Regions from separate parts of the Gudongella sp. QWL-04 genome, predicted to be linked through region 2. Evidence: a T-box and tRNA genes for the amino acid it is inferred to sense, from the RefSeq annotation. Region 2 holds a T-box; the other holds one or more tRNA genes.

Region 1 (7,233 bases), 970 kb from region 2:
ATCGTGATCGAGGGTCTCGGGAGAGGCAATGTACCTCCACAGATGATCGGCGGTATAAAACAAGCAATATTTTCTGGCATCCCTGTCGTCCTTGTATCAAGATGCAATACAGGAAGGGTTTTATATACTTATGGTTATGAGGGTGGAGGAAAGCATTTAAGAGATATGGGAGTAATATTTGGAGGAAATCTGCCTGGACAAAAAGCAAGGATCAAGCTGATGCTTATACTTGGGATGACCAAGGATATGGATAGAATAAAAGATTTATTCGAAAAAACAATCTGAAATTTATTCATTTAAGTAATAACGCCTCAGATATTTGATCAGTCTGAGGCGTTATTACTATTTCTTATTTTTCGTTATTCAGGAACGCTGAGGCATCCTTTGACACCTGCAAAATTATCTCAATCCACTTAAGCTTATTTTCTTCAGTAAATCTGGTATGAGGTCCGGATATAGAAATACATGCTAAAACCTCACCGTTGGCTCCAAATACAGGAGCAGCTACACAAGATACATCATCGTCTCGTTCCTCTACGTCGAAGCCATAGCCCTTCTCCCGTATGACCTTCAGTTCACTAAAAAGCTGTTTCTTCGTGGTGATGGTATTCCTAGTGAATTTAGTCATTACATAATCCTTGAGGATTTCATCCCTCTTACTGTCATCCATATACGCAAGAAAAATCTTCCCCGATGCTGTGCAATGTAAAGGCGCAGTAGCTCCTGTCTTCGTGAACATTTTTATTAGCTTGTCACTTTCCTCCTGTGCAATGTAAACAATAGATTTTCTATCCAAAACTGTAAGATTGGCAGTCTCCCCTGTCTCCTTCTTAAGCTTCACGAGAAACTGTCTCAGAGCTGCGCCAAGATTATTTTGGCTAAATGCTTTCATGCCCAGCTGCCACAGCTTCAAGCTTAGCTGATATTTTTTGGTCCTCTCGTTCTGAGTGATAAAGTTTGACTCTTTAAGGGTATTTAGCAGGTGATAGGTTGCGCTTACACCATAGCCTAAGCCCTCGCTGATTTCAGTTGCACCCATTTCTTGTTCGCTTTCAGCAATATAATTAATTATCTCCACGGCCTTTATCACTGAACCTATGGTTTTCCGCTGTTTAGTCTCTATTTCCAAATCGGCTTCCTCCCAAATATATGATATAATTATTGTATACTATTTTTCCCATCAGTAAAAGCACTATTTGCAGTCTAAATGCATTAAGGAGCTGTGATTTATGGAAATTCTAAAAATACCTATCAGTCCCAGTCCTGGGGAATACACATTCGTAGATCTTAAGAAGCTTCTGATCCTGGACATTGAAACCACTGGACTTTCAAGAGAGTATAACTGGATATATCTTATAGGTCTTGCCTATTATGAATCCGAGAAAAAGAAATGGTTTATAGAGCAATTATTTGCTGAAAATTCTTCGGAGGAAAATGATATACTTTCAGCTCTTTTACCCTATCTCAATTCAAGAACTCTTGTCGTCACTTATAACGGGGATTCCTTCGATCTTCCCTTCATTAAGGCTAGAATGGATAAGCATTCTATTTCTATGACGCCCATAGAGTCATTGGATCTTTATAAGCTTCTTAAAAATAATAGTGATTTTTTCGCTTTTCCCAATCTTAAGCTTAAGACTGTTGAAGAGAGCTTAGGAATTTTGCGGGAAGATCAGTACTCTGGTAAAGAATGTATTGATTTCTATAAAGAATTTATTAAAACGGGCTCAGCTGCTTTGAGAGAAATCGTCTTAAAGCATAATCACGATGATCTTTGCTCTATGCCTGAATTGCTAAGGCTTATCCAAATAGTCGGCGATAGTAAAACAGTAAGGGTCGTTAACAATGGCCAAACCATAAATCTGTATATTAAGGAGCTTGGAATTATTGAAGAGATGTTGCTCATAAATGGGACCTATACTTCAGACAGCGATGTCCCTATACGCTATTATGCTCAAGGTTGGTCATTGGATCTAAGGGATGACAACACTTTCAACATAGCCTATGAGATAATCTATGCGATAAGCGAGAGTGATCTCAAGGTTGCCCTGATAGACGTTGTTAATCTCGGAATCTCAGAAGAGGGCTTCTCAAACATGGATATGAGAATCCCTAACGGATATATAATAGTATCGGCAGGAAGAAATCTGAATACTGATAATATCAAATCCTTGATAATAAGGCAGCTTTCAGAAATATTAGTTTAAAACAGTAAAACTCATCATAGCGATGAGTTTTTCTCTTTGGTGGGCCTTCAGGGACTCGAACCCCGGACCTACCGGTTATGAGCCGGGCGCTCTAACCGACTGAGCTAAAGGCCCATTTATCATTTAATGATAAATGGTGGTGGACCTGGGTGGACTCGAACCACCGACCTCACGCTTATCAGGCGTGCGCTCTAACCGCCTGAGCTACAAGTCCTTGCTAAATAAAAATGGCAGGGGCGGAAGGAATCGAACCCTCATCGACGGTTTTGGAGACCGCTGTTATACCGTTTAACTACGCCCCTGTATTAAAATAATTCACAATACAATCCATCAACGCATCATGGGATGCAATGAATAAATTGGAGATTGTGAATAGATGGGATGGTGCCCAGAGCCGGAATCGAACCAGCGACACGTGGATTTTCAGTCCACTGCTCTACCGACTGAGCTATCTGGGCAGGTAACTACATTTTATGTAGTTGGTGGGCCTTCAGGGACTCGAACCCCGGACCTACCGGTTATGAGCCGGGCGCTCTAACCGACTGAGCTAAAGGCCCCCATCTTATGGCGGAGAAGGAGGGATTTGAACCCTCGCGCCCCTTATCAGGACCTACTCCCTTAGCAGGGGAGCCTCTTCAGCCACTTGAGTACTTCTCCTTATGGCGGAGAGGGTGGGATTCGAACCCACGTGGGCCGCAAAGCCCTAACGGTTTTCAAGACCGCCCCGTTATGACCGCTTCGGTACCTCTCCAAATGGTGATCCATCCGCGACTCGAACGCGGGACACCCTGATTAAAAGTCAGGTGCTCTACCGACTGAGCTAATGGATCATATTATATTATTGGTAAAAAAATATACTGCATGCAGTATAAGTGAACTAGGTAAAAATGGCTGGGGTGACAGGACTCGAACCTGTGGAATGCTAGAGTCAAAGTCTAGTGCCTTACCGACTTGGCTACACCCCAACACTATGGTGCACCTAGGAGGATTCGAACCCCCGGCACACGGATTAGAAGTCCGTTGCTCTATCCTACTGAGCTATAGGTGCATGATTATAAGCTTTAAGAGTTTACTGGAGCGGGTGAAGGGAATCGAACCCTCGCAACCAGCTTGGAAGGCTGGGGCTCTACCACTGAGCTACACCCGCATATTTATTAAGTTTAATTGGTGGAGGAGAGTGGATTTGAACCACTGAAAGCTTAGCTAACGGATTTACAGTCCGTCCCCTTTGGCCACTCGGGAACTCCTCCATATCTATTCCCTTGTTATGTATCAAACCCTAAAGGACATTTTCTCTTGTCCTGCGGAGCACTTTTGGAGCTGGCGAGAGGAATTGAACCCCCAACCTACTGATTACAAGTCAGTTGCTCTGCCGATTGAGCTACGCCAGCAATATTGCAGTGAATAATTTATCAGTGAACAGTGAATAGTTATTCGGGTCTCTCTTTTGGGTCTTTCGTTATTCACTCTTACTTATTCACTATTAGTTGAATTGTGGCGACCTGGAAGGGACTCGAACCCTCGACCTCCAGCGTGACAGGCTGGCATTCTAACCAACTGAACTACCAGGCCAATGGTAGTTAAAATCACAGTTCACAATTCACAGTTAACAATTATTTGCGACTTACTTACGGGTCTTTTTAATTGTGCATTGTGCATTGTAAATTGTTCATTGATAAAAGTGGTGGGCACAACAGGGCTCGAACCTGTGACCCCCTGCTTGTAAGGCAGGTGCTCTCCCAACTGAGCTATGCGCCCACTTTTTTTGGTGACCCTACCGGGATTCGAACCCGGGTTACCGCCGTGAAAGGGCGGTGTCTTAACCGCTTGACCATAGGGCCTTGATTTAATTGAAAATTGGTAGCGGCGAACGGATTTGAACCGCTGACACTGCGGGTATGAACCGCATGCTCTAGCCAACTGAGCTACGCCGCCACGTTAGACATTATGTTTGCACCCTCCGGGTACACCAAAATGGGTGTCTCCGCTGTCGCTATGACAGATATAATGGTTGCGGGAGCAGGATTTGAACCTACGACCTCCGGGTTATGAGCCCGACGAGCTACCAGACTGCTCCATCCCGCGTCAATATTTTAACCCTTTTGTGCCATAGAGTTATGGTGCCGAGGACCGGAATCGAACCGGTACGACTTTAAGGGTCGCAGGATTTTAAGTCCTGTGCGTCTGCCAGTTCCGCCACCCCGGCATACTCTGGCTCTCAGGGTGGGACTCGAACCCACAACCTACCGGTTAACAGCCGGTTGCTCCGCCATTGAGCTACCTAAGAATAGAGTCGGCTGCGTTAGCCAAATCATAGATTTGGACTGCGCGACATCTGACCTACTAAAGCTCACTTTCGTTCGCTAAGTTAGGTCATTAGTCGGCTGCGTTAGCCAAATCATAGATCTGGACTGCGCGACATCTGACCTACTAAAGCTCACTTTCGTTCGCTAAGTTAGGTCATTAGACTGGCAACTTCCTACTCTCCCAGGTCGTTTCCAACCAAGTACCATCGGCGTTAAGAGGCTTAACTTCTGTGTTCGGTATGGGTACAGGTGTCTCCCTCTTGCTATCGTCACCAGACGAAAACTAAATCTACTATAGAACAAACACTACTTACTACAATTCACAATTTACAATTCACAGTTCTCAGCTAAGATTCTTCGCTTACGCTCAGAATGACAATCACTATTCACTGTTCACTATTCACTGTTCACTGACTTAGGTCAAGTCCTCGACATATTAGTATCTCTTAGCTTCAAGCATTGCTGCTCTTTCACCTGAGACCTATCTACCAGGTCGTCTTCCTGGTGTCTTACTCACTTTCATGATGGGAAATCTCATCTTGAGGGGGGCTTCGTGCTTAGATGCCTTCAGCACTTATCCCGTCCAAACTTAGCTACTCAGCCATGCCTTTGGCAAGACAACTGATTCACCATAGGTTTGTCCATCCCGGTCCTCTCGTACTAAGGACAGCTCCTCTCAAATTTCCTGCGCCCACGACGGATAGGGACCGAACTGTCTCACGACGTTCTGAACCCAGCTCGCGTGCCTCTTTAATGGGCGAACAGCCCAACCCTTGGGACCTACTTCAGCCCCAGGATGAGACGAGCCGACATCGAGGTGCCAAACACCCCCGTCGATGTGGACTCTTGGGGGGTATAAGCCTGTTATCCCCGGGGTAGCTTTTATCCGTTGAGCGATGGCCCTTCCACGCGGTACCACCGGATCACTAAGTCCAACTTTCGTTCCTGCTCCACTTGTTGGTGTCGCAGTCAAGCTTCCTTCTGCCTTTACACTCTTCGCACGATTTCCGACCGTGCTGAGGAAACCTTTGAGCGCCTCCGTTACTTTTTAGGAGGCGACCGCCCCAGTCAAACTGCCCAACTGACAGTGTCCCCACACCGGGTTCACGGTGCCAGGTTAGAATTTCAGCATCACAAGAGTGGTATCCCAAGGTTGGCTCCACAAATACTGGCGCACTTGCTTCTATGCCTCCCACCTATCCTGTACATGCAATGCCAAAATCCAATGTCAGCCTGCAGTAAAGCTCCACGGGGTCTTTCCGTCCTGTCGCGGGTAACTCGCATCTTCACGAGTACTACAATTTCACCGGATCCTTTGTTGAGACAGTGCCCAAATCGTTACACCTTTCGTGCGGGTCGGAACTTACCCGACAAGGAATTTCGCTACCTTAGGACCGTTATAGTTACGGCCGCCGTTTACTGGGGCTTAAGTTCACACCTTCGAAGTTTCCCTCTAAGCATTCCCCTTAACCTTCCAGCACCGGGCAGGTGTCACCCCCTATACTTCGTCTTTCGACTTAGCAGAGAGTTGTGTTTTTGGTAAACAGTCGCTTGGGCCTTTTCACTGCGGCCACCCAAAGCTTGTATATCGTATGATATCCACTCCAAGTGGCACCCCTTCTCCCGAAGTTACGGGGCTATTTTGCCGAGTTCCTTAACAAAGGTTCTTCCGCTCGTCTTAGGATTCTCTCCTCACCTACCTGTGTCGGTTTGCGGTACGGGTGAAAATATTCTCGATAGTGGCTTTTCTTGGCAGTGTGGAGTCTGCAGCTTCTCTACTTGTTTTTCGATCCCCATCACACCTCAGGATTTCTAAGAAAACGGATTTGCCTGTCTTCTCTCCCTACGTGCTTAGACGTGCTCTTCCAATCGCACGCTCTGCATATCCTCCTGCGTCCCCACTTCTCTATTAACGAATACCTCCAGTACAGGAATCATAACCTGTTGTCCATCACCTACGCTTTTCAGCCTTGGCTTAGGTCCCGACTTACCCTGAGTGGACGAGCCTTCCTCAGGAAACCTTAGGTTTTCGACGGGTGAGATTCTCACTCACCTTTCGCTACTTATGCCAGCATTCTCTCTTGTGTAATGTCCAGCGCTCCTTTCGGTACACCTTCGTCCCTTACACAATGCTCCTCTACCGATGTATTAATACATCCCACAGCTTCGGTATCTGATTTTAGCCCCGGAAATCTTCGGCGCAAGGTCTCTCGACCAGTGAGCTATTACGCACTCTTTAAATGTATGGCTGCTTCTAAGCCAACATCCTGGTTGTCTGTGAAACCTCACATCCTTTACCACTTAATCAGAATTTTGGGACCTTAGCTGGTGATCTGGGCTCTTTCCCTTTTGACTATGAAGCTTATCCCCCACAGTCTGACTCCCAAGCTTATGAGTATGGCATTCGGAGTTTGATAGGTTTTGGTAACACTATGTGCCCCTAGACCATTCAGTGCTCTACCTCCATCTCATTCTCTCTTGAGGCTAGCCCTAAAGCTATTTCGAGGAGAACCAGCTATCTCCGAGTTCGATTGGCTTTTCACCCCTATCCACAGGTCATCCCATAGCTTTTAAACGCTACCGGGTTCGAGCCTCCATTTTATTTTACTAAAACTTCACTCTGCCCATGGATAGGTCACCCGGTTTCGGGTCTATGACATGCAACTATATTCGCCCTGTTAAGACTCGGTTTCCCTACGGCTCCGTAACTTAATTACTTA
Region 2 (7,233 bases):
CTATTATTGCTAGGAGTACCAATGATAGCTGCACATTTGTTTGTGTTCTATTTTGGAATAATTGCAGACGTTACACCACCGGTAGCACTTGCCGCAATAGCTGCATCAGGAATAGCAAAGTCAGAGCCCATAAAAACGGGAATACAAGCATCTAGACTCGCTATAGTAGCATTCATTATACCGTATATATTTGTTTATAGTCCTGTTTTATTGCTTGTTGATGTAACAGCTTTTCATCTAATATTTGTAATAGTCACAGCGATGGTGGGTGTTGTAGCTTTATCTGCCGGATTGACCGGGTTCTTTAAAACAAAGATGAATATTGTTGAAAGGGTACTATTTTTAGTAGGCGGATTAGTTATGATCACTACAGATTACACTTACAACTTGATCGCTTTAGTTATATTAGTAATCGGGTACTTTATGCAGAAAAGAAAATATACAAAAGAAAATGCGATAGCATAAAAATTAAATAACAAGAAATAAAAAAATAAGTTAGACCTTTGGATTTGTAAGACTAAATTAGACTTCAAAGTGAAAAGGTCTAATTTGTTTTTCAACAATAATTAGAGACAGAAACTAGATTTAAATATTTGATAGCTGTAATCTGTGAGAGACTGTTATAGGAGGGAGTCTGGTTTGGGAGATTTTAAACATTACAACTCCTGGGTAGAAATCAACCTGGATTATTTGTCAGACAATATTAGAAATATAAAAAGCTTGCTAAGTCCTGATTGTGAAGTTATGGCTGTAGTAAAATCAAATGCCTATGGCCATGGTGCAATAGCAATATCAAAATATATTGAAAAAATGTATCCCACCGCTCAACTTGCTGTTGCAGATGCTTGGGAGGGACTAGAACTCCGGAAAGCTGGCATTAAATTACCCATATTAGTCCTGGGGCCTATTTCAGATGACCAGTTGGAGGAAGCTGTTTATAATGACTTATCAATAACTCTGTTTAATATAGGTAATGCTAAGCTAGTTTCAGACATTTCCATTAGATTGAATAAAACCTCAAAGGTACACATTAAAATAGACTCTGGTCTAAGGCGGATCGGATTCAAGCCTGGTGAAGAGTTGAAAAGAGCTATTGATATTTTAAAAAATCTGACAGGCCTAGATATCATAGGTGTATATACTCACTTTGCGGAAAGCGGAGCATTAGATAAGACATTTACAAAAGGGCAGCTGGAGATATTCAATAAAGGATTAAACCAACTTAGAGAAAATAATATTGATCCTAAGTTTGTTCACAGTGCAAGCACTCAAGCAATTTTGGAGCTGCCTGAATCCCACTTCAATCTAGTAAGAGCTGGTAAGGCAATTTATGGATATCACGGAATGGATCACGGATACGACAGAATTTCACTAAAGCCAATATTGGAATGGAAGGCTGTAATTACAAATATAAACCAGCTACTACCAGGAGAGAGCATTGGATATGGTAGAACCTTCACTGCAAGTAAAGAGATGTCAATAGCAGTAGTACCGGTAGGTTTTGGCGATGGGTATAGCTCCTTATTATCAAATAGAGGCAGTGTAATAATAAACGGTAAGAAAGTACCTATAGTCGGAAGAGTATGCATGGATTCATGCTTCGTAGATATTACCGGTTTAGAGAATGTGAAAATAGGAGATATTGCTACCATTTTAGGGGAAGATAACGGAGAAAAAATCGATAAATCTGACATATGCAAAATTACCGGAGCTCAAGTATCCGAGGTACTTGCAATTATTGGCAGACGGGTTGCAAGAATATATAAAAGTAAAGGCGAATATGTGTCCGCCGATAGCTTATAAATCAATTTGCAATAAATGATAAATGCAATGGATCAGTGAAATTTGAAAGTGAAGGATTGATAACAATGAAAGATACAAAGCTTATTTGTACTAAATGCGGTAAGGAGTTCTCAGCCAGTATAAAAAACTTCAGGTGCGATGTCTGTAATGAACCCCTCGAGCTGGAGTTAGTTAAAACAGGTAAGATCTCTGAAGGGAATCCATTAAAACAAACAATTCTTGAAAGATATTCCGAATTTTATCCTTTTAGCAATATCAACAAAGATATATCATTAGGCGAAGGCTTTACACCACTAACTGAGTCTGAAAATTTATCTAAAAAGCTAGGAGTAAAGAATCTATATTTTAAAGATGAAAGCCAAAACCCAACATGGTCATTTAAAGATAGAGGTACCGCTGTAGCAGTTCAACATGCATTGAAGCTAGGATATAAGAAGATCGGTACGGTTTCCAGCGGGAATATGGCTCCTTCTGTTGCAGCTTTTGGGAGGAAAGCAAATCTGAAAGCATACATATTTGTAAAACATGATATCCCAGCCGAGAAAATAGCACCAATAGCCATATATGGCCCTAATCTATTGAGAATAGAGGGTAATTATGAAGATATATATACAAAAAGCTATGAAGTTGGAGATGAAAATGACATTTATTTCATGAATTCTGACGTTCCTTTCAGAATCGAAGGCTCGAAAACTATTGCTTTTGAGATTTGCGAACAGCTTAATTTTGATATGCCCGATTATGTCGTTGTGCCAACAAGTTCTGGGGGTAACACGAGAGGTATAGAAAAAGGTTTTAGAGAATTTCACAACTGTGGACTAATTAATAAAATTCCAAAGATAATATGTGCACAAGCAAGTGGTTGCTCTCCAATTGTAGAAGCATATAGTAATGGGTTAGATGAGGTTCAAAGGGTTGAAAAGCCAAATACTATCGCTCATGCTATAGAAAATCCATATCCACCGAGTGGTAATCAAATTTTACGGATGTTAAAGTGGAATGGTGGAATTGCAGTTGGAGTAACAGATGAAGAAATAATTGAAGCTCAAGCTATACTAGCTACGGATGGGTTGTTTTCTCAACCAGCCTCCGCTGTACCATTGGCTGTAGTAATAAAATTGAAAGCGCAAAACTATCTCAAGCACGAAGATAGAATTGTTTGTATCGTCACAGGAAGCGGTTTGAAATATACTGCTGCTTTGGAAAAGCATAAGCTTAATTCCGTTCAGTGCAGAATAGAAGAGTTATCCAGTGTAATAAAGGGGATCAACGATGATAATAGAAAATAGACTAAAAGAATTAAATATTAATATTCCGCAACCACCCAAGCCTGGAGCTATTTATGTTGCAGCAGTTAAATGTGATGATTATATTTTCATCTCCGGGCAAACGCCTAAGGATGGTGTAAATCTATTATATAAAGGTAAGCTCGGTAGAGATCTAACTACAAAGGAAGGCTATGAAGCATCAAAAATATGTATACTGAGGTCGATAAGTGCGATTAAAGATATAATTTCAGATTTGGACCGGATAGAAAGAATTGTTAAATTAACTGGTTTCGTAAACTCCACTGAAGACTTTATTGAACACTCATTGGTAATTGACGGTGCATCGGAATTGTTAGAACAGATTTTCGGTGAAGCTGGGAAACATGCCAGGTCGGCTATCGGAGTCAGCTCCTTACCCGGCAATGCTGCAGTAGAGATAGAATTAATAATAAAGATCAAGAGACATTAAATAGAATAGAGAGCCACATCTTGACATCCATTGCGTATGTGCTATAATGAATTTTAATTAAATATAGCTGTGAAGGGAAATAGTAGATAAGAAAGCTTTAAAGAGAGTCAGCGGTTGGTGTAAGCTGACAGGTGAAATTATCGAATCCAACCTGGAGCTAAAAATAGTCGAGTGAGCCGAAAGGCTAACTAGGGTGGCAACGCGGGTTAACTCTCGTCCCTAATATCTGGGGATAGAGAGTTTTTTATTTCCACAGATAAGTCGAAGTGTTTTAAAATTGCATAAGCAAATCTAACTAGGAGGGGATAGCATGCTGGACATTAAAAGGATAAGAATGGATTCAGAAGGTGTTTTAAAAGCTCTAAAAAAGAGACACGGCAATTTTCCAATCGAACAGCTCATAAAAGTCGACGAGGAGAGAAGAAATGCCCTTGTTGAGGTTGAGGTAATGAAGGCGGAACAAAACAGAGTTTCTAAGGAGATCCCAGCACTTAAGAAAGAAGGCAAGGACGTTTCAGGGATATTTGAGGAGATGAAAACTCTATCAGAAAAAGTCAAAGTTCTTGACTTGAAAATCAAGGATATAGATGATGAAATGAAGAATCTATTATTCCAGATACCAAACACTCCACATGATACAGTAGTCGAGGGCGAATCTGATGCCGACAATATCGAGATGAGAAAATGGGGTGAACCTAGAAAATTTGATTTTGAACCTAAAGCACATTGGGACATTGGGACAGAGCTTGGAGTTCTTGATTTTGACAGGGCAGTAAAAATAGCTGGTGCACGCTTTAGTGTATTCAGCGGCAAAGGTGCAAGACTTGAGAGAGCAATAATAAACTTCATGCTGGACTTGCACACAGAGAATCATGGTTATAAAGAAATGGCGACACCATTCATGGTAAACAGGGACAGCATGATAGGAACAGGCCAGCTTCCAAAATTTGAAGAGGATATGTTCCATGTTCCAGCGAAGGACTTTTTCTTAGTGCCTACAGCTGAGGTTCCATTGACTAATTTGTTAAGAGATGAGATTCTTAAGGAAGAAGAGCTTCCAGTATATTTTACAGCATACACCCCATGCTTCAGGGCGGAGGCTGGATCAGCCGGAAGAGATACCAGAGGTCTTATAAGAAATCACCAGTTCGACAAGGTAGAGATGGTAAAATTTTCCCATCCAGACAAGTCATACGAGGAACTTGAAACTCTGACCGACAATGCAGAAGAGGTTCTAAGGCAGCTTCAAATACCATTCAGGGTAGTAATGTTAAGTACAGGAGACCTTGGTTTCTCATCAGCTAAGACCTACGACATAGAGGTATGGATGCCAAGCTATGGAAGATATGTTGAAATTTCAAGCTGCAGCAATTTTGAAGATTTTCAAGCTAGAAGGGCAAATCTGAGATACAGAAACGAAGAGACTGGGAAGGTTGAGTATGTCCACACATTAAATGGATCAGGATTAGCTGTAGGTAGGACATTTGCAGCGATACTGGAAAACTACCAGCAAGCAGACGGCACAGTTGTAATTCCTGAAGTATTGAGAAAATATATGAACAATTTGGAAAAACTTGAGAAGTAATAATAAAATCAGTAATGATCCGAAAAATTTTTTTTCGGATCATATTTTTAAGTATGAGGTTCACAATACCTATATGGGGTATACATATCTTGTAAAATAGTATTTGAAAGGAATGATGGATATGGAGCTATACTTGGAAAAAAAATCAAACAAGTCCTTCGAAGAAGCATTGATAGCTTTAAGGGAAACACTAAAGGAAAGACAGTTCGGAGTATTGTGGGAGCTAAACTTCAGGGATAAATTTGCGGAAAAGGGCTTTGATTACGGAAAAAATCACATGATTCTTGAGGTCTGCAATCCAAAAATAGCAATCGAGATCTTGAACGCCAAACCGGATATGGCATATTTCTTGCCGTGTAAGATGATGATCAGGGATGATGGAGACTCTGTAGTGGTAGGAATGATCAAGCCTGAAGCATTGGTCGACATAATGGGAGAAGAAAGCATAAAGGAAGCAGCACTGATGGTTGAAAATACCCTTTGGAGTGCGATAGAGGCCGCTGTATAAGCCTCTTTTTTTCTTTCCAAAACTAAGGACTAATGATATATTATGAGAACAAATAAAAAAAGTAATGGAGGAATACTAACCGGATGATCAAATTAATGGCAGACTCGACCTGTGACCTTTCGCAGGAGATTCTTGAGAGGTACAATATTGGAGTTGCACCCCTTAGTATATTTATAAACAACGTCACCTATAAGGACAAGGTGGACATTACAGCAGATGAGTTTTTCAAAATTCTACCGTCTCTTCCTGAGCTGCCGACGACCTCCATGCCAAGTCCGGAAGAATTCATCAGGATTATTGATGAAGCTATAGTAGAAGGCTATGACGAGTTCTTGTGTATCTGCATGTCCAGCGGTACCAGCGGCTCCTATCAGTCTGCAGTTATAGCCAAGGACCTCTATTTCGAGAAGCATCCTGATACTGGAATAAAGATACATGTTGTTGACTCCCTCTCAATGAGCCATGGAAGCGGCTACCTTATACTCAAATCAGCCCAGCTTATGGACCAGGGTTACACCTTTGACCAACTGATCGAGTTCAATGAAAAATATAAGACAAAGGTAAAGCACTTCCTCTGCGTAGACGACCTGAATAATCTTATAAAAAGCGGCAGGCTGACAAACGCCAGCGCATTTATTGGAAAGCTGCTGAAGGTAAAGCCAATCATGACCATGAAAAAGGGCAAGGGAGCAATCGTCGCGAAGGAAAGAGGCTTAACCAAGGTTCTAAAGTACTATGTAGATGAGTTTGTAAGAAGAGTAGATCCTGAAATGACAAACTTTATCATAATCGGCTATACGTCAGACTCCATCGTTGCAGAAGCGCTTAAGACAAAGCTTCTTTCAGAGACAGGATTCAAAGGGGATATATACATTATGCAGATGGGAGTTTCCGTTGGAACTCATGTAGGTCTTGGCGGATTATCTATGTTCTACATCGAAAAGTAAGCAAAAAGCAAAAGCTAATCCAATTGACAAAAATGGTAATAAATAATATAATTATTTTTGTGACTTGCACCCGTAGCTCAGAAGGATAGAGCGGTGCCCTCCTAAGGCATGTGCAGGGGTTCGATTCCTCTCGGGTGCACCATTTTTTTCAGGTGATAAATATGGATGAGCTCTTTATGAAGGAAGCAATAAATATTGCAAAAACAAGCACCTACGAGGTTCCCGTAGGTGCTGTTATAGTTTATGACGGAAAAATTATCGGAAGAGGCTGGAACAGGAGAGAAACTGAGAAGGACCCCACAGCCCATGCGGAGATCATGGCTATACAGCAAGCAAGTAAATTTCTGGGGGGCTGGAGACTGGTAGACTGTACCATGTATGTTACCCTTGAACCCTGTGCCATGTGTGCGGGAGCAATAGTAAACGCAAGGCTCCCAAGGCTTGTAATTGGGGCAATGGATCCTAAGTTCGGCTGCTGCGGCTCCAACGAGGATCTTGTAAGACACCCAAGAATGAACCATAGAGTTGAGCTTACTACAGGAATACTAGAAAAGGAGTGCAAACAGCTCCTAACAGAATTCTTCAAGGAACTAAGAAAATCAGGGAAGCCAAAATAATGGTTTCCCTTTAGTTTTATCCCTACAAATCGTATA

What was found. The T-box of region 2 lies ahead of serS (serine--tRNA ligase). A T-box ahead of a tRNA ligase gene usually reads a tRNA of that ligase, here a tRNA-Ser.
Region 1: it encodes a tRNA-Ser, which carries the amino acid that the T-box ahead of serS (serine--tRNA ligase) is inferred to sense. The anticodon was not compared.

Annotation. Positions count from the first base shown of each region.
Region 1 is NZ_CM178754.1:616,214-623,446, reverse strand. It holds gene AC4PHB_RS03140 (asparaginase) at 1-285, shown strand, start outside; gene AC4PHB_RS03135 (IclR family transcriptional regulator) at 350-1,129, opposite strand; gene AC4PHB_RS03130 (ribonuclease H-like domain-containing protein) at 1,230-2,207, shown strand; tRNA gene AC4PHB_RS03125 (tRNA-Ile) at 2,245-2,321, opposite strand; tRNA gene AC4PHB_RS03120 (tRNA-Ile) at 2,345-2,421, opposite strand; tRNA gene AC4PHB_RS03115 (tRNA-Trp) at 2,436-2,509, opposite strand; tRNA gene AC4PHB_RS03110 (tRNA-Phe) at 2,590-2,665, opposite strand; tRNA gene AC4PHB_RS03105 (tRNA-Ile) at 2,688-2,764, opposite strand; tRNA gene AC4PHB_RS03100 (tRNA-Ser) at 2,773-2,864, opposite strand; tRNA gene AC4PHB_RS03095 (tRNA-Ser) at 2,868-2,958, opposite strand; tRNA gene AC4PHB_RS03090 (tRNA-Lys) at 2,962-3,037, opposite strand; tRNA gene AC4PHB_RS03085 (tRNA-Gln) at 3,096-3,172, opposite strand; tRNA gene AC4PHB_RS03080 (tRNA-Arg) at 3,179-3,255, opposite strand; tRNA gene AC4PHB_RS03075 (tRNA-Gly) at 3,281-3,354, opposite strand; tRNA gene AC4PHB_RS03070 (tRNA-Tyr) at 3,373-3,457, opposite strand; tRNA gene AC4PHB_RS03065 (tRNA-Thr) at 3,523-3,598, opposite strand; tRNA gene AC4PHB_RS03060 (tRNA-Asp) at 3,703-3,779, opposite strand; tRNA gene AC4PHB_RS03055 (tRNA-Val) at 3,890-3,965, opposite strand; tRNA gene AC4PHB_RS03050 (tRNA-Glu) at 3,974-4,048, opposite strand; tRNA gene AC4PHB_RS03045 (tRNA-Met) at 4,066-4,142, opposite strand; tRNA gene AC4PHB_RS03040 (tRNA-Met) at 4,216-4,292, opposite strand; tRNA gene AC4PHB_RS03035 (tRNA-Leu) at 4,326-4,413, opposite strand; tRNA gene AC4PHB_RS03030 (tRNA-Asn) at 4,420-4,494, opposite strand; rRNA gene rrf (5S ribosomal RNA) at 4,674-4,790, opposite strand; rRNA gene AC4PHB_RS03020 (23S ribosomal RNA) at 4,930-7,233, opposite strand, start outside.
Region 2 is NZ_CM178754.1:2,040,735-2,047,967, reverse strand. It holds gene AC4PHB_RS10190 (TRAP transporter permease) at 1-465, shown strand, start outside; gene alr (alanine racemase) at 640-1,803, shown strand; gene thrC (threonine synthase) at 1,869-3,092, shown strand; gene AC4PHB_RS10175 (RidA family protein) at 3,076-3,540, shown strand; T-box leader at 3,601-3,764, shown strand; gene serS (serine--tRNA ligase) at 3,851-5,125, shown strand; gene AC4PHB_RS10165 (DUF302 domain-containing protein) at 5,247-5,633, shown strand; gene AC4PHB_RS10160 (DegV family protein) at 5,717-6,580, shown strand; tRNA gene AC4PHB_RS10155 (tRNA-Arg) at 6,647-6,722, shown strand; gene tadA (tRNA adenosine(34) deaminase TadA) at 6,742-7,197, shown strand.